3 regions of the Streptomyces sp. NPDC002825 genome follow, and region 2 is predicted to be linked to each of the others. Evidence: riboswitches for the same ligand, from Rfam matches in the RefSeq annotation. Region 2 holds a riboswitch; each other region holds the start of a gene.
What was found. Region 2 has a riboswitch for cobalamin ahead of cobN (cobaltochelatase subunit CobN). Riboswitches for the same ligand answer to the same signal wherever they lie in the genome.
Positions count from the first base shown of each region.

Region 1: linked by a shared signal. The riboswitch ahead of ABT041_RS29710 (ABC transporter substrate-binding protein) and the one ahead of cobN (cobaltochelatase subunit CobN) in region 2 are both predicted to bind cobalamin.
Region 3: linked by a shared signal. The riboswitch ahead of ABT041_RS15165 (ribonucleoside-diphosphate reductase subunit alpha) and the one ahead of cobN (cobaltochelatase subunit CobN) in region 2 are both predicted to bind cobalamin.

Region 1 is NZ_JBEOVH010000029.1:1,324-11,637, reverse strand. It holds gene ABT041_RS29740 (hypothetical protein) at 1-23, opposite strand, end outside; gene ABT041_RS29735 (hypothetical protein) at 22-183, shown strand; gene ABT041_RS29730 (MFS transporter) at 132-1,793, opposite strand; gene ABT041_RS29725 (ArsR/SmtB family transcription factor) at 1,875-2,237, opposite strand; gene ABT041_RS29720 (ABC transporter ATP-binding protein) at 2,222-3,031, opposite strand; gene ABT041_RS29715 (FecCD family ABC transporter permease) at 3,028-4,065, opposite strand; gene ABT041_RS29710 (ABC transporter substrate-binding protein) at 4,062-5,117, opposite strand; cobalamin riboswitch at 5,199-5,376, opposite strand; gene ABT041_RS29705 (cold-shock protein) at 5,427-5,633, opposite strand; gene ABT041_RS29700 (TetR/AcrR family transcriptional regulator) at 5,901-6,494, opposite strand; gene ABT041_RS29695 (alkane 1-monooxygenase) at 6,633-7,805, shown strand; gene ABT041_RS29690 (ScbR family autoregulator-binding transcription factor) at 8,010-8,657, shown strand; gene ABT041_RS29685 (NAD-dependent epimerase/dehydratase family protein) at 8,673-9,614, opposite strand; gene ABT041_RS29680 (ScbA/BarX family gamma-butyrolactone biosynthesis protein) at 9,634-10,314, opposite strand, start outside.
Region 2 is NZ_JBEOVH010000001.1:196,089-206,402, forward strand. It holds gene cobJ (precorrin-3B C(17)-methyltransferase) at 1-244, opposite strand, end outside; gene ABT041_RS00910 (precorrin-8X methylmutase) at 241-894, opposite strand; gene ABT041_RS00915 (ferredoxin-like domain-containing protein) at 891-2,132, opposite strand; cobalamin riboswitch at 2,206-2,348, shown strand; gene cobN (cobaltochelatase subunit CobN) at 2,385-6,002, shown strand; gene abc-f (ribosomal protection-like ABC-F family protein) at 6,113-7,705, opposite strand; gene ABT041_RS00930 (DoxX family protein) at 7,820-8,167, opposite strand; gene ABT041_RS00935 (MarR family winged helix-turn-helix transcriptional regulator) at 8,260-8,700, shown strand; gene ABT041_RS00940 (alpha/beta fold hydrolase) at 8,789-9,664, shown strand; gene ABT041_RS00945 (S8 family peptidase) at 9,686-10,314, opposite strand, start outside.
Region 3 is NZ_JBEOVH010000009.1:213,171-223,484, forward strand. It holds gene ABT041_RS15145 (LuxR C-terminal-related transcriptional regulator) at 1-178, shown strand, start outside; gene ABT041_RS15150 (DUF3311 domain-containing protein) at 293-556, shown strand; gene mctP (monocarboxylate uptake permease MctP) at 553-2,175, shown strand; gene ABT041_RS15160 (GNAT family N-acetyltransferase) at 2,259-2,759, shown strand; cobalamin riboswitch at 2,814-2,936, shown strand; gene ABT041_RS15165 (ribonucleoside-diphosphate reductase subunit alpha) at 3,069-5,423, shown strand; gene ABT041_RS15170 (ribonucleotide-diphosphate reductase subunit beta) at 5,423-6,436, shown strand; gene def (peptide deformylase) at 6,500-7,150, opposite strand; gene ABT041_RS15180 (tetratricopeptide repeat protein) at 7,223-8,203, opposite strand; gene ABT041_RS15185 (HD-GYP domain-containing protein) at 8,283-9,539, opposite strand; gene ABT041_RS15190 (HD-GYP domain-containing protein) at 9,536-10,314, opposite strand, start outside.

The sequences.
Region 1 (10,314 bases), on a different contig from region 2:
GTAGCCGAGGACGCCCGTCTCATGCCCGCCGCCCGGCAGGCGGCGGCCGAGCACGACCACCTCGCCGGGTCGTACGCCGAGGCCGCCACCGCGGCGGCGGACCCGGTCGCCGTCCGGGACGCCACGTTCACCTACGGCCTCGACGTGGTCCTGGACGCTCTGGAGATGCGCCTCCCACGCTGACCGGACGCCCGGCCGGGCGCCCGCGGCCACCGCCGGTGCAGCGTGTCGATGTGGTACGCGTGCGCGTGAACCCTTGCCCCTGCCCCTGCCCCTGCCCCGGCCCCGGCCCCGGCCAGGTGCGGGTGGCCGGCCGGGAGTTCGGGGTGGACGTGCGCCAGCTCGGCCGGGTCCTCGCGGGGCCAGAGGCACGCCGCGCCCACCGCCCCGACGAGGGCGAGCGCGGCGAGCGCGGCCGCCGAGACGGCGGGTCCCGCCCAGGCGGCCAGCCCTCCTGCGAGCGGGTAGGCCAGCAGCCAGCAGGCGTGCGAGAGGGAGAACCGGGCCGCGAAGGCGGCCGGCAGGTCGTCCCCGGCGGCGGAGCGGCGCACCACCCGGCCGCCCGGGGTGAGGACGGCCGATCCGGCGGCGCCGAGGACCAGCCAGACGGCGAGCAGCGCGGGCCAGGACCAGGCGCCGGGAGCGGCGGTCAGCCCGAGGGCGAGGAGCACGAGGGCGCCGGGCAGGACGAAGGCCGCCCGGACCATGACGACGCGGTCGTCGGCCCGGCGCAGGAGGCGCGGCAGCAGCAGCGCCACGGCCATGGAGCCCGCCCCGTAGGCGCCGAGCGCGAGCGGGACGTCCCCGGCGGGGCGGCCGAGGGTGTCACGGACCAGGAGCACGGTGTCGACGAGCACCACGGCCCCGGCGGCGGAGACCGCGAGATCGAGGGCGAGGAGGGCCCGCAGCCTCGGCGTGGCGAGCAACAACCGGATGCCGAAGGCGACCTTGGCGTAGAGCCGGCGGGGACCACCCGCTTCGGACCGAGACGCGCGGAGCCGGCGCGGACCGCCCACTTCGGACCGAGACGCGCGGAGCCGGCGGGGACCACCCGCTTCGGACCGAGACGCGCGGAGCCGGCGCGGACCACCCGCTTCGGACCGAGACGCGCGGAGCCGGCGCGGACCACCCGCTTCGGACCGAGACGCGCGGAGCCGGCGCGGACCGCTCGCTTCGGACCGAGACGCGCGGAGCCGGCGCGGACCGCTCGCTTCGGGGTCCCGAGGTGCGGGCAGGGTGGTCGTTCGGACGAGCAGAGCCGAGGCCAGGAAGCCGGCGGCCGTGCCCGTGAAGAGCCAGGAGTACGGGAGGACCGTGAGCAGCGCGGCGGCCAGGACGGGGCTGACCAGGCTCTCCAGGTCGTAGGCGAGCCGGGAGAGCGACAGGGCGTCCGTGTAGGCGCGCTCCTCCGGGAGCACCTGCGGGATCGTCGCCTGGAAGGCCGGGGTGAAGGCGGCGGAGGCGGCCTGGAGCAGCAGGATCAGGACGTACACCTGCCACACCTGCGTGACGAACGGCAGGGCGAGCACGACCGTGGCCCGCGCCAGGTCCATCGAGACGAGCAGCGTGCGCCGGGACACGCGGTCGGCGAGGGCTCCGGCGAGCGGGGCGATCGTCACGTACGCGGCCATCTTGAGGGCGAGGGCGGTGCCGAGCACGGCGGTGGCGTCCGCCCCGGCCAGGTCGTACGCGAGCAGGCTCAGCGCCACGGTCGCCAGGCCGGTGCCCGCGAGGGCGACGACCTGCGCGGCGAACAGGCGCCGGTAGGTGCGGTTGCGCAGGACGGACAGCATGGGGGCGGCCCCGGTCGGCGACGGCGGACGGCTGACGCCTCCACCGTAACCGATACGTGCACGCGTGCGCACATGTTCACGTCAGTCGTGCCAGGGCTCCCCCGTCACCTGGTGGTCCGCCCGGCTGATCGCCTCGACGACCAGGCGCTTCAGATGCCCGTCCGGCATCGCGTACACGACCCGGCGGCCGTCCTTGCGGCTCGTGACGAGCCCACCGAGGCGCAGCTTGGCGAGGTGCTGGCTGACGGCGGGGCGCGCGGCCCCGCACGCCTCGGTGAGGGCGGTGACGTCGGCCTCGCCGCGGGTGAGCAGCCACACCAGGTGGAGCCGGGTGGGGTCGGAGAGCAGGCCGAACACCTCGGCCGCCGCCGCGAGTTCACGCGCTCCTGGAGTCCGCTCGTGCGGGCGGGAGGCGGCGGCTGCGGGGTCTACGGGCTCGGGCATGGGGCCACCGTACCCAGGAAGCGGATGTGGGGGCGCCCCTCGGGTCCGGGCCGGGTCACGGCGCTGCGGACCCCGTACACCTCGGCGATGAGCTCCTCCGTGAGGACCTCCTCGGGCGGGCCGCTCGCCACCACCCGGCCCCGGGCGAGGACCACGAGCCGGTCGCAGTGCATCGCCGCGAGGTTGAGGTCGTGCAGGGCGACGACGGCGGTGAGCCGGAGTCCGGCGACGAGGGCGAGGAGGTCGAGCTGGTGCTGGATGTCGAGGTGGTTGGTGGGCTCGTCGAGGAGGAGCTCGCGCGGTTCCTGGGCGAGGGCACGGGCGATCTGGACGCGCTGGCGTTCGCCGCCGGAGAGGGTGCGCCAGGGCTGGCGGGCGCGTTCGGTGAGTCCTGTCCGTTCGAGGGCGGTGCGGACGGCGGTCTCGTCGGCGGCCGAGGGCGGGGTCCAGGCCCTGCGGTGCGGGATGCGGCCGAGGCGTACGACGTCGGCGACGGTCAGGTCGGTCTGTGTGTCGGCCTGCTGCTCGACGGTGGCGAGGCGCCGCGCGACCGTGCGGCGGCCGAGCCCGCCGAGCGGCTCGCCGTCGAGGGTGACGAGCCCGGAGTCGGGGGCGAGGACGCCGGCGAGGAGCCGCAGCAGGGTGGACTTGCCGGAGCCGTTCGGCCCGAGCAGCCCGGTGACGGTGCCGGGGGCGAGGGAGACGCTGACCCCGTCGAGGACGAGGGTGTCGCCGGCCGTGCGCGAGACCCGGTCGGCGCGGAGCCCCGGGTCGGCGGAGGCTGTCGTGGTCATCGGCTGCTCCTGGTGCGGTACAGGACGAGGACGAAGGCCGGTACGCCGATCAGCGAGGTCACCACGCCCACCGGCACCTCCTGCGGGTCGAGGACCGTACGGGCGAGCGTGTCGGCCCAGACGAGGAACACCGCCCCGGCCAGCGCGGTGACCGGCAGCAGGCGGGCGTGCCCGGGGCCGGCGAGCGCGCGGGCGGCGTGCGGCAGGACGAGCCCGACGAAGCCGATCGCGCCGGCGGCGGAGACCAGGGCGGCCGTCAGGAGGGCGGTGACGCAGAGCAGGACGAGCCGGGTCCGCGCGACGGCGACGCCGAGCGAGGCGGCGGCCTCCTCGCCGAAGGCGAAGGCGTCCAGGGTCCTCGCGTACCCGCCGCAGATCAGCAGGGCCGCCGCGAGGACGGCGAGGCACATCCACACGTCGCTCCAGCCGGCCCCGGCGAGCGAGCCGAGCAGCCAGAACAGCACGCCGCGGGTGGTCTCGGCGTCGGCGGCGGTCATCACGACGAAGGAGGTGAGCGCGGAGAAGAGCTGCATCGCGGCGACGCCCGCGAGGACCACCCGGTCCGTGGAGCCGCCGAGGGTGTGGCTGAGCAGCAGGACGAGCGCGAAGGAGACCACCGCCCCCAGGAACGCCCCGCCGGTGACGGAGAGGATCCCGCCGCCGATGCCGAGGACGACGACCGCGACCGCGCCCGTCGAGGCCCCGGAGGAGACGCCGAGGACGAAGGGATCGGCGAGCGGGTTGCGCAGGAGCGACTGCATCACCGCCCCGCAGACGGAGAGTCCGGCACCGCAGACGGCGGCGAGGAGGGTACGGGGCAGCCGCAGGTCCCAGACGATCCCGTCGCGGATCGGCGAGAGGCCGGAGGCGGCGCCGCCGAGGTGGGCGGCGATCACGGAGCCGGCCTCGCCGACGCCGATGTCGGCAGGGCCGATGGTGACGGCCACGGCGACGGACAGGCAGAGCAGCGCGAGCCCGGCCGCCGCCCACAGGAACGCCGTCGCGGACGTGAAGGGCCGCTGTGCGGTGCTCACTTCGCGAGACCGTACGAGCGGAGGGCGGCCGCCACCTTCTCGATGCCCTCGACCGTGCGCAGGGTGGGGTTCATCGCCTGGCCGCTGAGCAGGACGTACCGCTTGTGCTTCACGGCCGTCATGTTCCGGGTGACGGGGTCGGACTCCAGGAACTCGATCTTCTTGGCCGCGCTCTCGGCGGACTGCGCGCGGCGGGTCAGGTCGCCGATCACGAGGACGTCGGGGTCGCGGTCCGCGACGGTCTCCCAGTTGACCTGGGGCCACTCCTCGCGGGTGTCGTCGAAGACGTTCTTCGCGCCGAGCGCGTTGGTGACGATCCCGGGCGCCCCGCAACAGCCCGCCATGTAGGGCGCCTTGGCGTCGGAGTACCAGTAGAGGACGGTGGCGTCGGTGAAGTCGGCCGCCGCCGTGGCCTTCGCGACCCGGCCCTCGAGCCCGGCGACGAGCTTCTCGCCGCGCTCGGGGACCCCGAACACCCGGGCCAGGTCGCGGATCTCGCCGTAGACCGTCTCCATGGTGAGGGGCCGGGTGCGGACGCCGTCGCCGTCGCCGCTGTTGTCCTTGCCGACGCAGTCGGTGGGCGAGAGGTACGTGGGGACGCCGAGCTGCTCGAAGCGTTCGCGCGGCGCGACCCCGCCCTTGCCGAGGGTGTACGCGAACGAGGCGGCCGCGAAGTCGGGTTCGGCGTCCAGGACCTTCTCGAAGGAGGGGTAGCGGTCGGCGAGGCGCGGGACCTTCGCGTTCTCCTTCTCCAGGCCCTTGAGCACCGGGTCCGTCCAGGTCGCGGTGCCCACCATGCGGTCGGCGAGGCCGAGGGAGAGCATGATCTCCGCCGCGCCCTGGTCGAGGGCGACGGCCCGGCGCGGGGCGCGGTCGACACGGACCTGCCGTCCGCAGTTGTCGTCGAAGGTGACGGGGTAGCCGCGCTCCGGGGCGGCTCCCTTCCCGTGCGGTGCGGCGGGTCCGCCGCCGCAGCCGGTCACCGTCGCGGTGAGGAGCAGGACGCCGGCCAGGGCGGGCACGGCGGAGCGGACGGGGTGTGCGAGCGGCACGGGGGACTTCCTCTGCGTCCACGGCTCATACGCGGAGCCTGTCGTACGGTGCTCCCCGGACGGGCGCGTGCCGCCGGGGCCGCCAGCAGGTCTTCGGACTCGGGGTCAGCCGGACGGAGCGCCTTCCCGGGCTCGTCGTGCCGCCCAGTGGCCGATGCTCCGCCCGTCGCCCTCACCGCTGCGCGTCAGTTCCGGTCTCGCACCGGATTCCCTGACCCGTGGACGTACCCGTTCAGGTGCGTACAAAGGTGCGACTGGCCTCGGCACAGTACCACCGGCCGGCCGTCGCACCCGGGACGCCCGTGGATGTCAGACGCGCAGTTCCTTCGCCTCGAAGCGGCCGTCGCCGAGGACCAGGACGAAGGAGACCTGCTGCCCCTCGGAGACCGTCCGCCCCTCGCTCTCGATGTCCTCGGCGCTGAAGTACACCTGCTCCTCGGAGCCCACGGGGACGACGAAGCCGTACCCGCCGCGACGGTTGAAGGACTGCACGAACCCTTTGCTTCTGCCTTCCACGGCGGCCTCCTCGTCGGCACGGGAGGCGCGGTCGAGGGTGTCCGGCCCCGGGCGGGCCGTGTCCGCGCCTCAGGGGAGATGTACCCCGCGGGCCCGCCCTTCGCCACCGCCGCCGACCGGGCGAAACCAACCGAGATGATCTCGTACAATATTCAACAGAGGCCCGCTGCCGGAGATCCCCCGTGTCCGTCAGCGGGCCTCGCCGTCGTCCACCGGCCCCGGGGAAGCCCCGCCCGGGGCACCGGCCCCCGCGCAATCCCCGACGGGTCAGGCGCGGCGCGGGTACGCGATCCGTGCCGTGATCCTGGCGATGCGCCGCGCCGACTCCTCCGGCGCGGCCACCGGCTGGACGATGTGGCTCACGGTGAGCCGCACGATCGTCTCGACGGCGAGGCCGCGGGACTCCTCGTCGACGTCGGGCCAGGCCTCGGTCGCGTACGCGTCGAGCATCGCCATCGCCGTGCCGAAGACCGGCTCCGGGCGCGTGGTGAGATAGGCGAGGAGATCGTCCTCGCCGCCGCGCGCGGCGAGCAGGACGCTCTTGATGAGGGGGTTGTCCACGGCCTGCTGGAGCGTGTACCCGACACCCGCCGCCGCTGCCGCCTCCAACTCGCCCCGGTGAGCGTCGAGTTCGCGCTGGATGCCGAGGAGGAAGCCCTCCACCTCGCGCTGGACCAGGGCGTTGCCGACGGCCTCCTTCGAGCCGAACTCGTTGTAGAGCGTCTGGCGGCTGATCCCGGCGGCCCGCGCGATGCCGGCCATGCGGAGGCCGCCCCAGCCGTCGGCGGCGACCAGCCGGTAGGCGGCGTCGAGCACCTGCTCACGCAGGAGGGACCGAACACTCTCGCGGAAACGTGTCATCGTGCCCCCACTTTATCCACCGGATCCCCGCCGGCTCTGCGCACCGGGGCCTGTCCAGCGCATTGACACCTTCACGGCGACCCGTCTATCAAATGGACAGAACGCATGTGAAGTGTCCACCTCTCCGAGGAGCCGGTCTTGGCCCTGCACAGCGACTCCCCCGAAGCCCCCGCCGCCTGGCGCGACCCCAAGCGCCGGCTCTGGCCGCTCGGCCTGCTCATCCCGGCCTTCCCCTTCCTCTCCTGGGGTCTGGTCGCCGCCACCGGGCTCCGCGTCTTCTGGTGGACCGGGATCCTCGTCCTGTACGTGATCTTCCCGGTCGTCGACCACGTGATCGGCAAGGACTCCGGCAACCCGCCGGACAGCGCGCTCGCCCACCTGGAGCAGGACCGCTACTACCGCTGGTGCACCTACCTCTACCTCCCCCTGCAGTACACGGGGCTCGTCCTGGGCTGCTGGCTGATCACCCGGGGCGACCTCGCCCTCGTGGACCGGATCGGGCTCACCTTCACCCTCGGTGGGGTCGCCGGCATCGCGATCAACACCGCCCACGAGCTGGGGCACAAGACGGAGGCCCTGGAGCGCCGGCTGTCCCGGATCGCGCTCGCCCAGACCTGGTACGGCCACTTCTACGTCGAGCACAACCACGGCCACCACATCCGCGTCGCCACACCGGATGACCCGGCGAGCGCCCGGCTCGGCGAGAGCTTCTGGCGCTTCCTGCCCCGGACCGTCCTCGGCAGCCTCACCTCTGCCTGGCGCCTGGAGAAGCGCCGGCTCGCCCGCCGCGGCCGGTCCGTGTGGAGCCCGCGCAACACGGTCCTCAGCTCCTGGGCGCTGTCGTTCCTCCTCTTCGCGGGGCTCGCGCTCGCCTTCGGGCCCGGGGTCCTGCCGTACCTCGCGGGCCAGGCCGTCTTCGGCTTCTGCCTGCTCGAGGTCATCAACTACACCGAGCACTACGGGCTCAAGCGGGAGCTCACCGCGAGCGGGCGCTACGAGCGCTGCGCCCCGCGCCACAGCTGGAACAGCGACAACGTCGCCTCGAACGTCTTCCTCTACCACCTCCAGCGGCACAGCGACCACCACGCGTACCCCACCCGGCGCTACCAGTCGCTGCGCCACTTCGACGAGGCGCCCGAGATGCCGACGGGGTACGCGGGAATGATCGTCCTCGCGTACGTCCCGCCGCTCTGGCGCCGCGTCATGGACCACCGGGTCCTCGCCCACTACGACGGGGACGTGACCCGCGCCAACCTCCAGCCGTCCCGCCGCGCCCGCCTGCTCGCCCGGTACGGGGGCGGGACCGGCTGAGGCCTCGCCACGTCGCCGCGCGCGGCCGGAACCGCCGCACCGGTCTGTCAGGGCCCCGCCCCACTCGCCCCTTACAGGGCGAAACGCCACGACGGGCTACCGACGGCTCGTACAATACCAAGCAGTCGGTTTACAGTCGTCGGGGCGCGGCGCGACGGGGCGCAGGCCCGCTGCCGCCGGCGCATGGTGCTACTGGAGCCATTGGTGACCAAACAAGAGCGGGCCACACGGACCCGCGACGCGCTGATCAAGTCGGCGGCCAGGGAATTCGACCGGCACGGCTACGCCCTGGCCACGTTGTCCGCCATCAGCTCGGGAGCGGGCGTGAGCCCCGGGGCGCTCCACTTCCACTTCGAGAACAAGGCGGCCGTCGCCGACGCCGTCGAGGGCGCGGCCTGCACCGCCCTGCGCAGGACGGCCCGGATCGTGTACGGACAGCGGTCGAACGCCCTGCAGAACCTCGCCGACACCTCGCACGCCCTGGCCCGGCTGCTCCGCGACGACATCGTCGTCCGCGCCGGCTTCCGGCTGAGCTGCTCCGACGACGCCCGTACGGAGCTCAATCTGCGCCAGGAGTGGCAGAGCTGCGTCCAGCAGCGGCTCGCGGAAGCGGCCGACGAGGGCCTGCTCGCCCCCGGTCTCGGGCGGCAGCAGGACCTCGCCCGCACGATCGTGGCGGCCACGATCGGACTTGAGGCGCTGTGGCGGGACAACGGCGAATGGCTGTCCCCGAAGACCGTCACGGGTCTGTGGCGCACCCTGCTGCCGATGCTCGCGGGCCCCGACTCGCTCGCCGGACTCGATCCGGCGGGCACGGGCGCGCTCGCCACCGCGCACGCGCCCGTCGGCTGAGGCCGCGGGGGTGCGTCAGGAGGAGGGGACGAGGAGGCCCCGGTACCAGGGCATGTGGCCGGCGATCGTCGCGGCGAAGCCCGGCCCCGGGTCGCAGCCCCAGTCCCGCCAGGGCCGGTCGTCCTCGAACCAGTGGTCGTCGGCGAGCATCGCCAGGTGGTGCAGGCCGAAGGGGACGTCCGCGAGCAGGACGCGGGCCTCGGCGAGGTCCACCGCGGGCCCCCGGGTCCCGGACCGCCCGGCGACGAGGGCCTCGCCGGCCGCGAGCAGTTCCGCCGCCGGAACCGGCTCCGGGTGGTTGACGTAGAAGGCGCCGGGCTCCGTCCGCGGGGAGAGCGCCGCGCCGAACAGTGCCCGGGCCAGGCTGTCCACGTCGATCAGGGAGTGCAGCGAGGAGCCCCCGTCGAGCGGGCCCGGCAGGGCGGCGAGCAGCCGGACGACGCCCGGCATCAGCTGCCGGTCGCCCGTGCCGTACACGAGGTGGGGCCGCAGGACGGTGCCGCCCGCGTCCAGGACGTACCGCTCCCCCGCCGCCCGGGTGCGGCTGGTCGCCGAGCCCGGGGCGAGCGGCAGGGTGCCGGGGGCGGCCGCCCGGAAGGGCCCGCGGCCGTGGACGGAGGCGGTGCTCAGGGAGACGATCCTGGTGACCCCGGCGCGTACGGCCGCGTCGACGAGGGCGCGGGTGCCCCGGTCGTTGACCGCGTGGGCCGTGTCCTCGTCCGCGCCGATCGCCGACGCGCAGTGGATCAGTACGTCGACCCCCTCGCAGGCGCGGCGCAGCGAGTCGGGGTCGCGGAGGTCGCCCGGGGCGAGCTCGACGCTCGCGCCCGGCGGCGGGTCGAGCGGGCGGCGGGCGAGCAGCCGTACGTGCGCCGGCTCGTTCGCGGCCGCGGCCGTCGCCGCCACCCGGCCGCCGATGAATCCGGTCGCGCCGGTGATGAGAATGCGTGGGCCCATGGTTCCGTTCCGGTCGGCTTCAGCCCGTCAGGCGGGTGCCGAGGCCGGCTCCGGCCACCGCCAGGTCCCGGGACGGGGAAGTGAGCGTGCTGAGGAAGACGGGCTCTCCGTCCTGCACGCCGGTGACCCTGACGGTGGCCGCCTCGGGGTCGTGGCCGGGCAGGATCTCGGTCTCGATCCAGCAGGGGCTGTCGAGTTCGGCGTACCGCGAGAAGGAGATGTCCAGGTCGGTCGGCAGGTACGCCCCGCTGCCGAGGGTCGCCGTCGCCGCCTGCCGGGCTGCTTCGAGCAGCACCATGCCGGGGACGTGGTCGTTCGGGCGCCGGAAGAGGGTGGGGTGGGCGGTGTTGATCCGCAGCCGCCACTGGCGGGGGCGGGTGCCCGGGGCGAGGACCACGTCCTTGCCGTGCACGCGGCCGACGAGCTCGGGAGCGACACCCGGGATCAGCGGGACGGGCCGGTGGAGCGCGTCCATCCGCTCGCCCCGGATCCTGCGGTAGGCGAGGGCGGAGGTGCAGCGGGCGAGGGCGCCGCCGGTGGCGAGGTGCCGGCCGTCGCGGGTGAGCACCATGGTCGCGCGGATGTTCCGAAGACTGCCGCGGCGGGTGTCGAGATCGGAGCAGATGACGTCGACGGTGACGTCCGAGGAGAGGTCGCTGACCGCGAGCGCCTCGGCGTCGGCGGTGTAGCGGATGCCCCA
Region 2 (10,314 bases):
TCAGGGCGCCCCGGTAGCCGCCCGGGTGGTCCGTGGTCTCCACCGTGAGCGGGTACATCAGCCGCTCCTCGATGTGGTCCTCGCGGATGTGCTCGGCGGCGATGGAGCGGGCTATGGAGCGGCCGTGGCGCGCCGAGTGGTAGGCGATCACGTCGGCGGAGGCGATGGCCTTCACGGCGGCGACGGTCATCAGGTTCGGGTCGCCGGGGCCGAGGCCCACGCCGTAGAGCTTGCCGGTGGTCATGCCTGGATCTCCGCTTCGTGGGCGAGGGCGTTGATCGCGGCGGCCGTCATCGCGCTGCCGCCGCGCCGGCCCCGTACGACCAGGTAGTCGAGGCCGAGGGTGTTCTCGGCCAGCGCGTCCTTGGACTCGGCGGCGCCGATGAAGCCGACCGGGATGCCGAGGACGGCGGCGGGCTTGCCCGCGCCCTTCGCGATCATCTCCAGGAGGTGGAAGAGGGCGGTCGGCGCGTTGCCGATGGCGACGACGGAGCCTTCGAGGCGGTCCCGCCACAGTTCGAGGGCGGCGGCCGAGCGGGTGGTGCCGAGCTCGGCGGCGAGGCCGGGGACGGCCGGGTCGGAGAGGGCGCAGAGCACCTCGTTGTCGGCGGGCAGCCGCTTGCGGGTGACACCGCTGGCGACCATCTGCGCGTCGCAGAGGATGGGGGCGCCGGCGCGGAGGGCGGCGCGGGCGCTCGCGACGACCTGCGGCGAATACGCGATGTCCTGCACGAGGTCGGTCATGCCGCAGGCGTGGATCATCCGGACCGCCACCTGGGCGACGTCGGCGGGCAGGCCCGCGAGGTCCGCCTCGGCGCGGATGGTGGCAAAGGACCGGCGGTAGATCTCCGTCCCGTCCTTCTCGTAGTCGAACATCCTGGTGCTCTCGCTCATCTCGTGTGGGTCGGCAGGCTGCGGGCCGTGGTCACTGCTTCGGGCAGGGAGGTGCGGGGGGTGGGGACGCCGTCCACCAGGTAGGTGTGGTCGCCGGTGGCGAGGACGTCGACCCAGGTGCCGTGCGGGTGGCCGCAGCGGCGCTCGCACCCGGAGTAGTGGACGGGCAGGCCCCCGCGGTGGACGAGGCCGGCGTCCGTGCGTACGTCGGCGAGGGACTTGGCGCAGCCGGGCCGCCCGGTGCAGGCGCTGACCCCGACCGAGGGCAGGTCCGGCCGGGTGACCAGGCCGTACGTCTCCAGGCCGGGCAGCCGGTCGGCCGGGGCCCCGACGACGACCACTCCCCGCCAGGGGGTCAGCCGCAGCTCCTCGGCCCCGTCGGCCAGGGCCCGCAGCTGGGCGGCCGTCAGCCGGCCGAGCGGGGCGAGGACGTGCAGGGCCCGGTCGCCGAGCGGACCGGGGGCGGGCGGCGGGGACACGGGAAGCTGCGGTACGGGTACGGGCTCCGCCGCGATCCCGGCCCGCGCGAGGGCCCCGGCCCAGTCCGGCACGTGCGCGTCGGGCAGCTCGTGCGGCCGCCAGGCCCCGTTCCCGGCGGCCTCGGCGGCGTCGAGGAACGCGAGGGCGGCGGTGAGGGCGGCGGGGACGGCGTCGGCGGCGGCGAGCCGCAGGACCAGCGAGCCGAGCCGCAGCAGGACGGACCCGTCCGGTCCTGCGATCAAGCTCACATCGCCGCCGAGTCCGGCGACGTCCCCGCGTCCGTCGTCGAGGAGGAACAGGAACCGTCCCGAAAGGGACGCGGCCCGGGGCTCGGCGCACAGGGCGGCATCGAGCTCACGCGCCCACAACTGCACGTCCGCGTAGCCGAGTCCGTCGAGGCCGGCGGCCGGCGAGGCCACGATGTTGCGGACGCGTTCGTGGGTGGGGGAGGGCAGCAGCCCCGCCCCGGCCAGGAGCTCGGCCAGCTCCGCCCCGCAGCCCTCGCCGAGGCCGCGCAGCTCGGCGTTGCCGCGCGAGGTGATGCTGATCCGCCCGTCGCCGAGGGCTTCGGAGGCCCGGGCCAGAACCTCTGCCTGATGGACCGTCAGGCGTCCTGCGGGCAGGCGCAGTCGGGCGAGGCGTCCGTCGTCGGCGGGGTGCAGGCGCAGCGCCCCGGGGCAGGCGTCGCCACGGTCCCGTATGCGAACTTCGCCCGGTTCGGGCGTCGGAGGTGGGGTGGGCGGCATGGCGGCGAGCATACCCACGGGGAACCGGCCGGCCACTGGGTGTGATCCGGTCGACCCCGCCGTTCCCTGGGGCCCGTCGACGCCACGATCTAGGATGCAGATCGGCATGGGGTCCCAGGACCCCGGGGAGGAAGCCCGGTGAGAATCCGGCGCGGTCCCGCCACTGTGAGCCCGTACCCGCGAGGGGACGGGTGAGTCAGGAACTCCCGCCGTCCACTGACCACCCGGGGCGCGGACAACCCCGAGGAAGGGCCTGAGCTCGCCATGCTCCTGCTGCTGTCGCACTCCGACACCGACCTGCTCAGCGCCCGCGCGGCCAATGCCGCCCAGGCCGAGGGAGCGGTCGCGTACCGCTTCGCCAACCCCTCCCGGCTCCCCCTCGCCGACCTCCCGGACCTGCTCGACGGCGTCGACCTGGTCGTCGTCCGGCTCCTCGGCGGCGTCCGCTCCTGGCAGGAGGGCCTGGACACGGTCCTCGCCGCCGGAAAGCCGGTCGTCGTGCTCAGCGGCGAACAGGCCCCCGACGCCCAGCTGATGGAGGCCTCCACCGTCCCCGTCGGCGTCGCCACCGAGGCGCACGCCTATCTGGCGCACGGTGGCCCGGCCAACCTGGAGCAGCTGGCCCGTTTCCTCTCCGACACCGTCCTGCTCACCGGCCACGGCTTCGAGGCCCCGGCCGCCGCCCCCACCTGGGGCCCGCTGGAGCGGACCGCACGGAACGAGACCGGCCCCACCGTCGCCGTGCTCTACTACCGCGCCCACCACATGAGCGGCAACACCGCCTTCGTCGACGCCCTCTGCGGCGCCATCGAGGACGCCGGCGCCCGGGCGCTCCCGCTGTACGTGGCGTCCCTGCGCGCCCCCGAGGCGGAGCTCGTCGACACCCTGCGCACGGCCGACGCGATCGTCACCACCGTCCTCGCCGCCGGCGGCACCAAGCCCGCCGAGGCGCAGGCCGGCGGCGACGAGGAGGCCTGGGACGCGGGCGCGCTCGCCGCGCTCGACGTGCCGATCCTCCAGGCCCTGTGCCTGACCGGCTCCCGGTCGGCGTGGGAGGAGAACGACGAGGGCCTCTCCCCGCTCGACGCCGCCAGCCAGGTCGCCGTGCCCGAGTTCGACGGCCGGCTCATCACCGTCCCGTTCTCCTTCAAGGAGATCGACGCCGACGGTCTGCCCGCGTACGTCGCCGACGCCGAGCGCGCCGCCCGCGTCGCCGGCATCGCCGTCCGGCACGCCCGGCTCCGTCACATCCCGAACGCCGAGAAGAAGCTGGCGCTCGTCCTCTCCGCGTACCCGACGAAGCACTCCCGCATCGGCAACGCCGTCGGTCTCGACACCCCCGCCTCCGCCGTCGCCCTGCTGCGCCGGCTGATCGCCGAGGGGTACGACTTCGGGCCCGAGGCCGACCTCCCGGGTCTGGTCTCCGGCGACGGCGACGAGCTGATCTACGCCCTCATCGAGGCCGGCGGCCACGACCAGGACTGGCTGACCGAGGAGCAGCTCGCGAAGAACCCGGTCCGCATCCCGGCCGCCGACTACAAGCGCTGGTACGCGACGCTGCCCGCCGAGCTCCGCGAGCAGGTGGAGGAGCACTGGGGTCCGGCGCCGGGCGAGATGTTCCTCGACCGGTCCCGCAACCCGGAGGGGGACATCGTCCTCGCCGCCCTGCGGCGCGGGAACCTCCTGGTCCTCATCCAGCCGCCGCGCGGCTTCGGCGAGAACCCGATCGCGATCTACCACGACCCCGATCTCCCGCCGTCCCACCACTACCTGGCCGCCTACCGCTGGATCGCCGCCCGCGCCGAGGACGGCGGCTTCGGCGCCGACGCCATGGTCCACCTGGGCAAGCACGGCAACCTGGAGTGGCTGCCCGGCAAGAACGCCGGCCTGTCCGCCGCCTGCGGCCCCGACGCGGCCCTCGGCGACCTGCCGCTGATCTACCCGTTCCTCGTCAACGACCCGGGCGAGGGCACCCAGGCCAAGCGGCGCGTCCACGCGACCCTCGTCGACCACCTGGTGCCGCCGATGGCCCGCGCCGACTCGTACGGAGACATCGCGCGCCTGGAGCAGCTCCTCGACGAGTACGCGCAGATCAGCTCGATGGACCCGGCGAAGCTCCCGGCCATCCGCGCCCAGATCTGGACTCTGATCCAGGCCGCGAAGCTCGACCACGACCTCGGTCTCGAGGAGCGCCCGGAGGACGACGGCTTCGACGACTTCCTGCTGCACGTCGACGGCTGGCTGTGCGAGGTCAAGGACGCCCAGATCCGCGACGGCCTGCACGTCCTCGGCGGCGCCCCGGTGGGCGAGGCCCGGGTCAACCTGGTCCTCTCCATCCTGCGCGCCCGCCAGATCTGGGGCGGTACGCAGGCGCTGCCGGGCCTGCGCGAGGCGCTGGGCCTGGACGAGTCGGCCGCGACCCGCACGAGCGCCGACGCCGTCGAGGCCACGGCCCGCGCGCTGGTCCAGGCGATGGAGGACGCGGACTGGGACGAGGCCGCGATCCCGGGCATCACCGACGGCCACGGCCACGACGTCCGGGAGGTGCTGTACTTCGCCGCCCGCCAGGTCGTGCCGCGCCTCGCCGCCACCACGGACGAGCTCGCGCACGCCGTGCACGCGCTCAACGGCGGCTTCGTGCCGGCCGGTCCGTCCGGCTCCCCGCTCCGTGGCCTGGTCAACGTCCTGCCGACCGGCCGGAACTTCTACTCGGTCGACCCGAAGGCCGTGCCGTCCCGGCTCGCCTGGGAGACCGGCCAGGCGCTCGCGGACTCGCTCCTGGAGCGCTACCGCACCGACAACGGCGAGTGGCCGACCTCCGTCGGCCTCTCCCTCTGGGGTACGAGCGCGATGCGCACCGCGGGCGACGACGTCGCCGAGGCGCTCGCCCTGCTCGGCGTCCGCCCGCTGTGGGACGAGGCCTCGCGCCGTGTGAACGGCCTGGAGCCGATCCCGCTCGCCGAGCTCGGCCGCCCGCGCATCGATGTGACGCTGCGCATCTCGGGCTTCTTCCGGGACGCGTTCCCGCACGTCATCGGCCTCCTCGACGACGCCGTACGGCTGGTGGCGGGCCTGGAGGACGAGTCCGCCGAGGACAACCACGTGCGGGCGCACGCGCAGGCCGACCTCGCCGAGCACGGCGACGAGCGGCGCGCGACCACCCGCATCTTCGGCTCGCGCCCCGGCACGTACGGCGCGGGCATCCTCCAGCTGATCGACAGCCGCGACTGGCGCACGGACGCCGACCTCGCGGAGGTCTACACGGTCTGGGGCGGCTATGCCTACGGCCGTGGTCTCGAAGGCCGCCCGGCCCGGGAGGAGATGGAGACCGCGTACAAGCGGATCGCGGTCGCCGCGAAGAACACGGACACCCGCGAGCACGACATCGCCGACTCCGACGACTACTTCCAGTACCACGGCGGCATGGTCGCGACCGTCCGCGCGCTGACGGGCACGGCCCCCGAGGCGTACATCGGCGACTCGACCCGCCCGGAGACCGTCCGCACCCGCACGCTCGTCGAGGAGACCTCCCGGGTCTTCCGGGCGCGGGTGGTCAACCCGCGCTGGATCGAGGCGATGCGCCGCCACGGCTACAAGGGCGCGTTCGAGCTGGCGGCGACCGTCGACTACCTCTTCGGGTACGACGCGACGACGGGTGTCGTCGCCGACTGGATGTACGACAAGCTCACGCAGGAGTACGTCCTCGACGAGACGAACCAGGCCTTCCTCAAGGAGGCCAACCCCTGGGCCCTGCACGGCATCGCGGAGCGCCTCCTGGAGGCCGAGTCGCGCGGCATGTGGGAGAAGCCGGACCCGGAGACGCTGGCCGCGCTGCGGCAGGTGTTCCTGGAGACGGAGGGCGACCTGGAGGGCGAGGGCTAAGCGCCGACGAGGGCCGGGGCCAGTTCGAGGACCCGGCCCCGGTACCCCGAGGGCTGAGCCCCGACGAGGGCCGGGGCCGGTTCGAGGACCCGGTCCCGGTACCCCGAGGGCTAAGCGCCGACGAGGGCCGGGGCCAGTTCGAGGACCCGGCCCCGGTACCCCTCCCTCAGCCGCCGGTCGTGGCTGACCACGATCAGCGTGCCCCGGTACTCCGCGAGCGCGGCCTCGATCTCCTCCACCAGGCCCGGGGCCAGGTGGTTGGTCGGCTCGTCGAGGAGGAGCAGATCGGCGGGGGAGGTCACCAGGCGGGCCAGTTCCAGCTTGCGGCGCTGGCCGGTCGACAGCAGCCGGACCGGGGTCGTCAGATCCCGGCCCTCGAAGAGCCCGAGGGCGAGCAGTTCGTCCTCGCGGCCCTCTCCGAAGGCCTCGCCCACCGTACGGGGGTCGAGGGGTGGGGTCGTGTCCTGGCGGAGCAGCCCGACCCGGGCGGGCACGGTCACCGTGCCGGCGTCCGGGGCGAGTTCGCCCGCCAGGATCCGGAGGAGGGTGGTCTTTCCGGCGCCGTTGGGCCCGGTGAGCAGGAGGCGTTCGCCCGGGTCGAGGTGGAGGGCGTCGAGGCGGAGTCGGCCGTCGACGCGTATCGCGGTGAGGTCGACGGGCGCGCCTTCCCCGGTGATGTGCGTGCGGAACCGGAGGGGTTCCGGCGGTGCGGGCACGGGGTGAGCGGTGAGCCGTGCGATCTTCTCGCGGGCCGCGCGGATGCGGCTCATCGCACCGTGAGCCCGTGAGCGGGCACGGAAGGCGCCCGCCCCGCTGAACGCGGCCGGGGCCTTGCGGGGGATCGCGGAGAAGCGGTCGATGTGGGTGTCGGCGAGGGCCCGGTGGCGGGCGAGTTCGGCCTTCCACTCCTCGTACTCACGCTGTCTGCGGGCCCGTTCGGCGGCGCGGCCGGTGAGGTAGCCGCTGTAGCCGTCGCCGTACCGCCGCACGGTGTGGCGGTTCTCGTCGACCTCCAGGACGGCGGTGGCGACCCGGTCGAGGAAGACCCGGTCGTGGGAGACGGCCACGACGGTGCCCCGGTGGGCGCGCAGCCGTTCCTCCAGCCAGGCGACGCCCTCGTCGTCGAGGTCGTTGGTCGGCTCGTCGAGCAGCAGGAGTTCGGGCTCGGCGGCGAGGACGGCGGCGAGGGCGAGCCGGGAGCGCTGCCCGCCGGAGAGCGTCCCGAGCGGCCGGTCGCGGTCGAGCGGGCCGTGCTCGCCGAGCCGCCGCAGGGTGGTCTCGACGCGCCGGTCGGCCCCGGCGCCGCCCCGTGCCTCGTACGCGGCGAGCAGTCCGGCGTATCCGGCGAGGTCGCCGGTGGAGTCGAGCTGCGTCTCGGCCGTACGGATGGCCCGCTCCAGGTCCCGGAGCTCCGCGAGCGCGTGGTCGACGGCGTCGCCGACGGTCGCTTCCGCCGGGAGTTCGAGGGTCTGGGCGAGGTGGCCGAGGCCGCCGGGGACGTCGACGGTCACGGTGCCGTTGTCGGGGGTCTCCAGGCCGGCGAGGAGCCGGAGGAGGGTGGACTTCCCGGAGCCGTTGTCGCCGACGACGCCGAGGCGTTCGCCGGGGCGGACGGTGAGGGAGACCCGGTCGAGGACGGTCCGGTGCTGCACGTACCGGTCGTCGTAGCGCTTGGTGACGTCGATGAGTCGGGCACGGAACAAGGGCGACCTCCTGCCGTCGGGGACACGGACGCGAGACGTGACGTCTCGCTGGGATGACGGTACGGCACGTCGGGAGGCATGACAAGACGATACGTCTCGTCTTGGTAAAGGCGGTCAGGAGGAGGCTGTGCGCAGGACCAGTGCCGCCCCCGCGACCAGGGTCAGCACCGCCGCCGGCGCCAGCTCGTAGTCCTTCACGCGCAGGTGGGAGATGACGGCGCCGGCGAAGTAGAGCACCAGGCCCACTGCCGCGGCCTCGCCGAGGAGCGGGACGAAGAGTCCCGCGAGCAGGCCGAGCGCGCCCGCCGTCTTCGCCGTCGCGAGCCACGGCAGCGCGCTCTCCGGTACGCCGACCTTGGTCATGCTGCCCATGACCTGCGGGTTCTTGGTGAACGTCATGAAGGCGGAGCCGAGTGACGCGAGCGCGAGCAGGGAAGCGACCACGGCGTAGGCGATGAGCATGGAGGTACTCCAACGATCTGGGGACGAAAACCGTTGAAGCGTAACAACGATTGCCCTCGCTCCACAATTGCCTTGTTGTTACGGTGGACGACATGGCTGCTCTCCCGTCCGACCGCCTCGGCTTCCTCCTCTCCTTCCGCGGCGAGCTCACCGGTGCGCGCATCCGCGCCGCCCTGGGCGTCGCCGGACTGCACCCGAGGAACGCGATGACGCTGATGCAGCTCGCGCCCGGGGCGATGAGCCAGCGGGACCTGGCCGCCGCGATGGAGGTCGATCCCAGCCAACTGGTGGCGATCCTCAACGAGTTGGAGGCCGACGGGCTCGCCGAGCGGCGGCGCGACCCGGCCGACCGCCGCCGCCACATCGTGGAGATCACCGAGGCCGGCGCGGCGGCCCTGGGGCGGGTCGACGCGGCCGTGGGCCAGGCCGAGCGCGAGCTCTTCGGCGACCTGACCGAGGCCGAACAGGCCGTGCTGCGGGGCCTGCTCGACCGGGTCGTGGTCGACCCGGCCGCCCACGAGTGCGGAGAGTAGAAAGTCCGACGGATTCGGGTGAACTCCGATGAGTTCCGGTGGGACCGGGGGTCTACCCCCTGAAAGGCCCACCACCGAGGAGATCACCATGGCCGAGACCGACACCCGCACCCTGGACACCGCCGGCGCGACCCTGCGCTACGACGTGCGTCCCGGCACCGGCCCCCACGAGCGCCCCCTGCTGCTGATCGGCTCCCCCATGGACGCGAGCGGCTTCACCACGCTCGCCTCCCACTTCGCCGACCGGACCGTCGTGACGTACGACCCGCGCGGAGTGGGCCGCAGCGAGCGCACCGACGGCGTCGCGGAGACGCTGCCCGAAGAGCACGCCGACGACCTGGCCCGGCTGGTCGAGGCGCTCGGCGCCGGCCCCGTCGACGTCTTCGCGAGCAGCGGCGGCGCGGTCAACGCTCTCGCGCTCGTGGCCCGCCGCGGCGACCTGGTCCACACCCTCGTCGCGCACGAGCCGCCGACGGCCCAGGTCCTGCCGGACCGGGAGGCGGCCCTCGGGCTGTGCGCGGACGTCCACACGACCTATCTGCGCGAGGGCTGGGGTCCCGCGATGGCCAAGTTCCTCGCGCTGACCATGCGGCAGGGCGAGATCCCGGCGGACTGGGCCGCCGAGCCGGCGCCCGACCCGGCCGCGTTCGGCCTTCCGGCCGAGGACGACGGTTCGCGCGGCGACCCGCTGCTGGGGCAGAACATGCGCGGCTGCACCTCCTACCGGCCCGACTTCACCGCCCTGCGCGCCGCGCCGACCCGGATCGTCGTCGCCGTCGGCAAGGAGTCCGAGGGCACGTTCGCCGCGCGGGCGGCGGTCGGTGTCGCCGAGGGGCTCGGCACTCCGGTCGCCGTGTTCCCGAGCCACCACGGGGGCTTCCTGGGCGGCGAGTTCGGTCAGCAGGGCGCCCCGGCGGAGTTCGCCGAGGCGCTGCGGGCCGTCCTGGAGGGCGACCGGGGCTGACGGGCCCTACGTGTTCGGGCCCTACTTGTTCGCGTTCTTCGCGGCGGCGGCCTGAGCGGCGCCGGACTTCTCGGCGGCCGCCGCGTCGACGTTGCCGAGGCCCAGCTTCAGGAGCTGCGCCGGGTTCGCGGCCGTGTCGCGGATCGTCTGCATGATCGCGGCCGCGTCCAGGCCCTGCTGGTGCAGGAGCGCGGCCACGGCGGAGACGTACGGCGAGGCCATCGACGTGCCGGACAGCTTCCCGTACCCCGAGGTGTTCTTCAGGGTCTCCTTCGTCGTGTACGTCGGGAGGGTCGACAGGATGTCGACGCCGGGGGCCGACACGGCGTTCTGCGCGCCGAAGTTGGTGAAGGAGGCGGGCCTCCCGCCCTCGTCGGCGGCGTTGACCACGAGGACCGGGGTGTCGATCCTGTACGGCTGGAGCGCGGTGGAGTCGTTGCCCGCGGCGGCGACGACGACCGCGCCCTTGCTGTTGGCGTGCGTGATGGCCTGGTTGAGGATGCCGCCCTTGAGGAGCCGGGCCATCAGGCCGGACTCGCCGAGGGACAGGTTGATGACGTCGGCGCCGTGGTCGGCGGCCCAGACGATGCCCTTGGTGATGTTCGCGTCGCTGCCGCTGCCGTCGGCTCCGAGCACCCGGACCGGCATGA
Region 3 (10,314 bases), on a different contig from region 2:
CCAGGAGAGGGAGTTGCTGATGCTCCTCGGCATCGGCTGCACGGACGACATCGCGGCCCGGCGGCTCGGGGTCTCGCTGCGGACGGTCCGCCGGATGAGCTCGGAGCTGATGAACCGGCTCGGCGCCCGCAGCCGTTTCGAGGCGGGCGTACGGGCGGCGAAGGAGGGCTGGCTCTGAAGAGTCGGCTCTGACGAGTCGCTTCCGTTATGCGGACAGGGGTTCCCAGCGACGGAGCCGTCCCCTAGATTTCCCCAGCATTACCGAGGTGATCAGTGAGGGGACGGAATTGCCATGTCGGAAGCGTCAGATGTGACACAAGGGAAACAACCGACCATCACTCCCGTGCGGGTGGTGATCGCGCTCTGCCTGTTCGCCCCGTTCGTGGCGATGCTCTGGGTGAGCTCCTACGCGAAGGTCGAACCGCTCTTCGCCGGCATCCCGTTCTTCTACTGGTACCAGATGCTCTGGGTGCTGATCTCCACGGCTCTCACCATGATCGCGTACAAGCTGTGGCAGCGGGACCAGCGCGCCCGCAAGGGAGGTGACGCACGATGAAGGACGGCGTGAACGGCGTGGCGCTCGGCGTCTTCGTCTTCTTCTTCCTGGCCGTCACGGTCATGGGCTTCCTGGCCGCGCGCTGGCGCAAGGCCGAGAACGAGCACAGCCTCGACGAATGGGGCCTGGGCGGCAGATCGTTCGGCACCTGGGTGACCTGGTTCCTGCTCGGCGGCGACCTCTACACGGCGTACACCTTCGTCGCCGTCCCCGCGGCCATCTACGCGGCGGGCGCGGCCGGCTTCTTCGCCGTCCCGTACACGATCCTGGTGTACCCGCTGATCTTCACCTTCCTGCCGCGCCTCTGGTCGGTCTCGCACAAGCACGGCTACGTCACCACCTCCGACTTCGTGCGCGGCCGCTTCGGCTCCAAGGGCCTGTCGCTCGCGGTGGCGGTCACCGGCATCCTCGCCACCATGCCGTACATCGCGCTCCAGCTCGTCGGCATCCAGGCCGTCCTGGACGTGATGGGCGTCGGCGGCGGCGAGAACACCAACTGGTTCGTCAAGGACCTGCCGCTGCTCATCGCCTTCGGCGTCCTCGCCGCGTACACCTACTCGTCCGGCCTGCGCGCCCCCGCGCTCATCGCCTTCGTCAAGGACACCCTGATCTACATCGTCATCGCGGTGGCGATCATCTACATCCCGATCAAGCTGGGCGGCTTCGACGAGATCTTCGCCAAGGCCGGTGAGGCGTACGCGACGGTCAACCCGGCCACCGGCAAGCCGAAGGGCGCGCTCGTCCCCGGCGAGGCCGGCCAGTGGACGTACGCGACGCTCGCGCTCGGCTCGGCCCTCGCGCTCTTCATGTACCCGCACTCCATCACGGCGACCCTGTCGTCCCGCAGCCGGAACGTCATCCGCCGCAACACCACGATCCTGCCGCTGTACTCGCTGATGCTGGGCCTGCTCGCGCTGCTCGGCTTCATGGCGATCGCCGCCGGCATCAAGGTCAAGAACGGCCAGCTCGCCATCCCGCAGCTCTTCGAGACCATGTTCCCGGACTGGTTCGCCGGAGTCGCGTTCGCCGCGATCGGCATCGGCGCGCTCGTCCCGGCCGCGATCATGTCGATCGCCGCGGCCAACCTCTTCACCCGCAACATCTACAAGGACTTCATCAAGAAGGACGCCACCCCGGCCCAGGAGACCAAGGTCTCCAAGCTGGTCTCGCTCCTGGTGAAGGTCGGCGCCCTCGTCTTCGTCCTCACCATGGACAAGACCGTCGCCATCAACTTCCAGCTCCTCGGCGGCATCTGGATCCTGCAGACCTTCCCGGCGCTCGTCGGCGGCCTGTTCACCCGCTGGTTCCACCGCTGGGCGCTGCTCGCCGGCTGGGCCGTCGGCATGATCTACGGCACGGCCGCCGCGTACGGCGTCGCCAGCCCGACCCAGAAGCACTTCGGCGGCTCGGCCGCCGAGATCCCGGGCATCGGCGAGATCGGCTACATCGGCCTCACCGCCTTCGTGCTCAACGTCCTCGTCACGGTCGTCCTGACCTTCGTCCTCAAGGCCGTCAAGGCCCCCGAGGGCGTCGACGAGACCTCCCCGGAGGACTACACGGCCGACGCGGGCGACCCCGGCGTCACCGAGCTCCCGAAGGTCGGCACCGCGGCGCACTGACATCACCGTCCGTGAACGGGCCCTGGATCTCCGCGAGGAAATCCAGGGCCCTTCGCCTGCCCCCGCGAGGCAGACTTGCGGGCATGGACATCACGATCAGGGCAGTACGGCCCGAGGAGTACGAGGAGCTCGGCGACCTCACCGGCCTCACCTATCTGAACGACGGGCTGCTGCTGCACGGCGAGGACGACTTCTACCTGGCGGTGCTCCGCGACACGGCACGGCGGGCGCGCGAGAGCGAGGTGCTCGTCGCCGTCGACACCGAAGGCGCGATCGTCGGCGGCGTGACCTTCGCGGAGGGCGGCACCACCTGGGCGGACATCGCCGTCCCCGGCGAGGCCGAGTTCCGGATGCTCGTGGTCGCGCCCGCGGCCCGCGGCAGGGGCGTCGGAGAAGCCCTCGTACGCGCCTGCGTGGACCGCGCCCGGGCCCTCCCCGACTGCGCGCGCCTCGTGCTCTCCACGGCCGATCTGATGGTCTCGGCGCACCGGATCTACGAGCGGCTCGGCTTCGTCCGCACCCCCGAGCGGGACTGGGAACCGATCCCCGACCACTCGCTGTGGACCTACGCCCTGGAGCTGTAGCCCCGGGACCGACACAACATGTGGGGGGTGCCACGAGCGGCGCCCCCCACATGTATGCTCATCCTCGCTGTCGACGCAGGGGAATCCGGCGCGAATCCGGAACTGTCCCGCAACGGTGTGCTTCGTACGGATTCGTACGCGGTGAGTCCGAAGACCTGCCGACAGCGCGCCCGGTCCGTCCGTTCCGGGTGTCACAGACGTCCGGGCCTCGCGGAGTGGGCCGGTGGACGCGGCGCGCCCACGCCCACGGGTGCCCGCCTGCCCGCCTTCCCGCCCGAGGCCCCGAGCCGAGCGAGGGAGAGCCCCCACGTGACCATCGCGCCCGCCGATCCGGCCGCAGCGATCGAGACCGACGGCCCCGGGACCGTACTCCTGCGGACCCTGACCGATCTCACCGCCGACCTCCCGGACACCGACCCCGGCAAGGTCGCCGCCGCCGCCCTCCGCGGCCGCAGCGCCACGTCGGACGAGGCGGAGCTGCGCGAGCTGGCCACCGAGGCGGCCGCCGGCCTGATCGCCGAGGACCCCGCGTACTCCCGGCTCGCCGCCCGGCTCCTCACCATCACCATCGCCGACGAGGCGGCCGGCCAGGGCGCCGTGAACTTCTCGGCCTCCGTCGCCGTCGGTCACCGCGAGGGCCTCATCGCCGACCGCACCGCCGAGTTCGTCGCGCTCCACGCGGACCGGCTCGACGCCACGATCGACCCGGCCGGCGACGACCGCTTCGGCTACTTCGGTCTGCGCACCCTCTACTCGCGCTACCTGCTGCGCCACCCGATCACCCGCAAGGTCATCGAGACCCCGCAGCACTTCATGCTGCGCGTCGCCTGCGGCCTCGCCGGGGACGAGTCGGCCCGCGCCCTGGACGAAGTGAGCGCGCTGTACGGCCTGATGAGCCGCCTGGACTACCTGCCGTCCTCCCCCACGCTCTTCAACTCCGGCACCCGCCACCCGCAGATGTCCTCCTGCTACCTCCTGGACTCCCCGCAGGACGAGCTGGACTCCATCTACGACCGCTACCACCAGGTCGCGCGCCTCTCGAAGCACGCGGGCGGCATCGGCCTCTCGTACTCCCGCATCCGCGCCCGCGGTTCGCTGATCCGCGGCACCAACGGGCACTCCAACGGCATCGTGCCGTTCCTGAAGACCCTCGACGCCTCCGTCGCCGCCGTGAACCAGGGCGGCCGCCGCAAGGGCGCCGCCGCCGTCTACCTGGAGACCTGGCACGCGGACATCGAGGAGTTCCTGGAGCTCCGCGACAACACGGGCGAGGACCAGCGCCGTACGCACAACCTGAACCTGGCGCACTGGATCCCGGACGAGTTCATGCGCCGGGTCAACGCCGACGCCGAGTGGTCGCTGTTCTCCCCGGCGGACGTGCCCGAGCTCGTCGACCTGTACGGCGAGGAGTTCGACGCCGCCTACCGCAAGGCCGAGGCGGCCGGCCTGGCCCGCAAGACCATGCCGGCCCGCGACCTGTACGGCCGGATGATGCGCACCCTCGCGCAGACCGGCAACGGCTGGATGACGTTCAAGGACGCCTCGAACCGCACGGCCAACCAGACGGCCGAGCCGGGCACGGTCGTCCACTCCTCCAACCTGTGCACCGAGATCATCGAGGTCACCAACGACGGCGAGACGGCCGTCTGCAACCTCGGCTCGGTCAACCTGGGCGCCTTCGTGACCGGCGGCGACATCGACTGGGAGCGTCTGGACGAGACCGTCCGCACGGCCGTCACCTTCCTCGACCGGGTCGTCGACATCAACTTCTACCCGACCGAGCAGGCGGGCCGCTCCAACGCCAAGTGGCGTCCGGTCGGCCTGGGCGCCATGGGCCTCCAGGACGTCTTCTTCCAGCTGAAGCTGCCGTTCGACTCGGCCGAGGCGCGCGCCCTGTCCACCCGTATCGCCGAGCGGATCATGCTGGCGGCTTACGAGGCGTCCGCGGACCTCGCCGAGCGCAGCGGCCCGCTCCCCGCCTGGGACAAGACCCGCACCGCCCGCGGCGTGCTGCACCCGGACCACTACGACGTCGAGCTGAACTGGCCGGAGCGCTGGGCCGCGCTGCGCGCCCGCATCGCGTCGACCGGCATGCGCAACAGCCTCCTCCTCGCCATCGCCCCGACCGCGACGATCGCCTCGATCGCCGGCGTCTACGAGTGCATCGAGCCGCAGGTCTCCAACCTGTTCAAGCGCGAGACGCTGTCCGGCGAGTTCCTCCAGGTCAACTCGTACCTCGTCGACGAGCTGAAGAAGCTCGGCGTGTGGGACGCGCAGACCCGCGAGGCGCTGCGCGACTCCAACGGCTCGGTGGCCGGCTTCACCTGGGTCCCGGCCGAGGTCCGCGAGCTGTACCGCACGGCCTGGGAGATCCCGCAGCGCGGCCTCATCGACATGGCGGCCGCCCGCACCCCCTTCCTCGACCAGAGCCAGTCCCTGAACCTCTTCATGGAGACGCCGACCATCGGCAAGCTGTCGTCGATGTACGCGTACGCCTGGAAGCAGGGCCTGAAGACGACGTACTACCTGCGCTCCCGCCCGGCGACCCGGATCGCCCGCGCCGCCCAGGCCGCCGCGCCGATCCCCGTCCAGCAGGCGACCCCCGACGCGGACGCGATCGCCTGCTCCCTTGAGAACCCCGAGTCCTGCGAGGCCTGCCAGTAATGAGTACCGAGAAGAAGAACCTCCTGGACCCGGGCTTCGAGCTCACGCTCCGCCCCATGCGCTACCCGGACTTCTACGAGCGCTACCGGGACGCGATCAAGAACACCTGGACCGTGGAGGAGGTCGACCTCCACTCGGACGTCGCCGACCTCGCCAAGCTCACCCCCGGCGAGCAGCACATGATCGGCCGTCTGGTCGCGTTCTTCGCGACGGGCGACTCGATCGTGGCGAACAACCTGGTGCTGACGCTCTACAAGCACATCAACTCCCCGGAAGCGCGCCTGTACCTCTCGCGCCAGCTCTTCGAGGAGGCCGTCCACGTCCAGTTCTACCTGACGCTCCTGGACACCTACCTTCCCGACCCGGACGACCGCGCGGCGGCCTTCGCAGCGGTCGAGAACATCCCCTCCATCCGCGAGAAGGCGCAGTTCTGCTTCAAGTGGATGGACTCGGTCGAGAAGATCGAGAAGCTGGAAACGGCCGCCGACCGCCGCCGATTCCTGCTGAACCTGATCTGCTTCGCGGCGTGCATCGAGGGCCTGTTCTTCTACGGCGCCTTCGCGTACGTCTACTGGTTCCGGTCGCGCGGTCTGCTGCACGGCCTGGCGACGGGCACCAACTGGGTGTTCCGCGACGAGAGCTGCCACATGGACGCCGCTTTCGCGTTCGTCGACACCGTCCGCGAGGAAGAGCCGGAGCTCTTCGACGACGAGCTCGGCCGACAGATCACCGACATGATCAAGGAAGCCGTCGAGGCGGAGCTGCAGTTCGGCCGCGACCTGTGCGGCGACGGCCTGCCGGGCATGAACACCGAGTCGATGCGCGAGTACCTCCAGTGCGTCGCCGACCAGCGCCTCGCACGTCTCGGCCTCGCGCCCGTCTACGGCTCCGACAACCCCTTCTCCTTCATGGAGCTCCAGGGCGTCCAGGAGCTGACCAACTTCTTCGAGCGCCGCCCGTCCGCCTACCAGGTGGCGGTCGAGGGCTCGGTGGACCTCGACGAGGACTTCTAGCCGGTACGTGGAAGGGCCCCGCACTCCGAGGAGTGCGGGGCCCTTTCGTGTTCTACGCGTATGTCAGTCGTTCGGGACGACCGGGTAGCGCGGGGTGCCCTCTTCCATCTGGCGGAGGGCGTCCTTGCGGTCGCGCTTCGACAGCTTGTCGATGTAGAGGAAGCCGTACAGGTGGTCCGTCTCGTGCTGGAGGCAGCGGGCGAAGTAGCCGGTGCCGCGGACCTTGATCGGGTTGCCCTTCAGGTCCTGGCCGGTGACCTCGGCGTAGTCCGGGCGGGCCAGCTCGGCGTACGCGGTCGGGACGGACAGGCAGCCCTCGTTCGAGTCGTCGAGGTGCCGCTGGTCGGCCGGCAGGTCGACGAGGACCGGGTTGATCACGTGGCCGACGTGGCGCTTGCCCTCGTCGTCCATGCAGTCGTAGACGAAGACCTTGAGGTCGACGCCGATCTGGTTGGCGGCGAGGCCGACGCCCTCGGCGGTGCGCTGGCTGGCGAACATGTCGTCGACCAGCTGCGCCAGCTCGTCGTCGAAGTCGGTGACGTCCTTGCACTCCCGGTGCAGGACGGGGTTGCCCACGACCGTGATGGGGCGCGAGGTGCCGCGCTCGCGGTGGGCGGCCTCGCGGGCCTCGGTGTCCTCGGTGTCGACGATGAAGCCCTCGTCGTCCACGGCGTACACGCCCGTCTGCTCCTGCTCAGTGCCCTGCTGCGACATGTCCGCCGTACGCCTTCTTCCTCGAACCGGTACACCCCGTGGTAGGTGCGATGTACAGCCTACGGGCAGCGGTCAGCAGACTTCCTCCAGATCGCGCCATTCCCGGCTGTCCGGGCTGTCCGCGACCCAGCCGTCGAGGAGGCCCCGCACCAGGCCCGCCGGGGCCGCGATGCCGCACTCACGCTCCGGCACCCACAGTTCGCCGGGCGAGCGGTGGCCGAGCGGTCCGGGGTGCCCCGGCTCGCTGTGGTCGTGCGGGTCGGAGTGCTCGCCCTCGCCCTCGGCGCTCGGCATCGTCGACTCGGAGCAGGCGCGGCAGAGCAGCCGGACGGAGGACGACCAGTCCTCGGCGGCGAAGCCGGCCTCGGCGGCGAGCTGCTCCAGGGCGTCCCGGTCGGCCTCGGTGGCGGCCTCCAGGAGGACCACCCAGGTGGGGACGGGCGAGGGCGCCCACAGCTCGATCTCGTCGAAGACGGGGAAGGAGGGGCCCGCGGTGGTGGTCCGCTCGCCGTTCGGCACGCCGTCGTGGAGGACGACCTCGCCCCAGCGGCGGCCGGAGGACGGCAGCGGGATGGAGAGGACCTCGATCCGGGCGGGGTCGAGACGGCGGCCCCACACGACCTCCGCCTCGCCCTCGGGCGAGAGCCGGACGGCGGCGCTGCCGAGCTCCATGCCGGCGGGCTCACCGGTGCCGGCGGCGGCGCCGGGCACCTTCAGTCCGTAGGCCTGCCAGGCCCGGCGGGCCAGCGGCCAGTCCTGGAGGGCGGTGGCGGCGATGCCCACGTTCCACCAGTCGGGGGCGCCGGTCTCCTTGTCGAGCAGCGCGACGGCCCGCAGGCCCGCGGCCCGCGCCTGCTCCCAGTCGTGCCGGAACTTGTGCAGCAGCGCCAGGTTGAACCAGGACTCCGAGAGCCAGGGCTCCAGGTCCGCCGCGCGCGTCAGGAGTGCGCCCGCGTCCTCGTACCGGCCGTCGCCGATCAGCGTGAACGCGCGGTCGGTGGCCTGCCGCCACGAGGCGGAGGGCCGATGCCGTACCTTCCCGAAGATCTTCACGATTCCCGCCTGCCGGTCGCTTCACCCTCTTGTTCGCATCCAACCATGCCCGGTCGGACGCGCGCTCATTACCCATGGGTTACCCAAGGACGCCCGAGGTCACCCCAGCGGCTCCGCCCCGCGCCAGGACCCTGGCCAGGCATTCGACGACATCCGGGTGATAGTCGCGGGCGGTGCCGAGCCTGAGCCGCTCCAGGGCGTCGAGTGCGGCGCCCGCGCCGTCGCCCGCGAGGTCGTCGTAGGCGTTCACGGCCCGGACGATCCGGGCGGCCGGCGGCTGCTCGCGGTACGGGTCGGCCTGCCGCTCCACGACGACGGCGACGGCCTCGGGGACTCCGGTCCTGCGGACGACCTCGCCGCCCAGGAGGGCGATCCTGCGCTGCTCCTCGGCCGGGAGGACGGCGGTGGCGCCGCCCGCGACCGGGTCGACGAGGGAGAGCTGTCCGATGTCGTGCATGAGCGCCGCGTGCTCCAGGACGGCCAGCTCGGTCCCGGAGAGCCCCAGCTCGCGTCCGACGGCGGCGCTGAGGGCGGCGACCCGGCGGGCGTGGCCGGGCGGGGTGCAGCCGGCGATCTCGGTGGCGCGGGCGAGGGAGGCGATGGTCTGCCGGTTGACGGTCCGCACGGCCGCGTACCGCCGGAAGGAGACCTGGGTGAGCAGGAGGGGGACGGCGAGGACGGGCAGGGCCCACAGTCCGGCGGCGGCGACGCCGAGTGCCATGACGGTGCCGGTGGCGCAGACGGCGGAGCCGATGCCGAGGAGGGCGCGGAGTTCGTCGCGGAGGAGGGGGCCGTACGGGAATCCGGTGCGGGCGCGCAGCACGAGGGCGGCGAGGACGGCGTCGCACAGGGCGGTGAGGGCGAGCAGGAGGACGAGGAAGAGGGCGTACGCGGGGCCCTGTCCGAGGTGCTCGGTGACGGCGCCGGAGTTGTAGAGGGGCTGGAAGCAGAGGGCGGCGAAGCCGACGGTGAGGATGCGGCGGGCGAGGTGGTCGAGGCCGGGGCCGCGGCCGCGGGCGATGTGGGGGACGATCCCGGCGAGGCCCGCGGCGACGGTGACGGCGACGATCTGGAGGGCGCCGTGAGTGGTGGGGGCGCCGGCGCTGGTGCCGAGGAGGGCGTACGCGAGGGCTCCGGCGGCGGCGAGGGGCGCGGGTTCGCGTTCGCCGGGTGCGGCGCCCCAGCGGGCGAGTTCGCCGAGGGCGATGAGGGTGCCGAAGGCGAGGGCGTTGCCGGGTTCGTCGAGGCCCTGCCAGAGGGTGGCGCCGAAGCCGGCGAGGCAGAGGAGGAGGGCGGCGCCGTGGACGGCTCCGACGGTGAGCGCCCCGGGCCTCACGCGGGTTCCTTCGCGGGGGCGGGGGCGGCCTCGCGTGGCGGGGGCACCTGTCCGGGCGGCGGCGCGGGCTCGTCGGCGGTGACGGCGGGCTGGGGAGCGGGCTCGTCGGAGGAGACGGCGGGCTGGGGGGCGGCCTCGTCGGCGGTGACGGCGGGCTGCGGGGCGGGCTCGCGTGGCGGGGGCATCTGTCCGGGCGGCGGCGCGGGCTCGTCGGCGGTGACGGCGGGTTGCCAGCCGTGCCGGTCCAGGGCCTGGGCGAGTGCGGTGACCATGCGGGGGTCGAACTGGGTGCCGGCGCAGCGTTCCAGTTCGGCGAGGGCGGTGGGCACGGGGCGGGCCCGGCTGTAGGAGCGGGTGGAGGTCATGGCGTCGAAGGCGTCGGCGACGGCCACGACCCGGGCGAACTCGGGGATCTGGTCGCCGTGGAGCCCGTACGGGTAGCCGCTGCCGTCCATGCGTTCGTGGTGGTGGAGGATCGCGGCCCGTGCCTCGCCGAGGAAGCCGATGCCGCGGACCATCTCGTGGCCGTACTCGGGGTGGAGTTCGATGACCCGGCGTTCCTCGGGGGTGAGGGGGCCGTCCTTGGTGAGGACCCGGGTGGGCACGCCGAGCTTGCCGACGTCGTGCAGGATGCCGGCGAAGCGGACGACGTCGAGGCGGTCCTCGGCCATGCCGAGCTCACGGGCGATCAGGACGGAGGCGTGGCCGACGCGTTCGCTGTGGCCGCGGGTGTACCGGTCCTTGATGTCGACGGCCTGGACGAGGGCGCGGATGG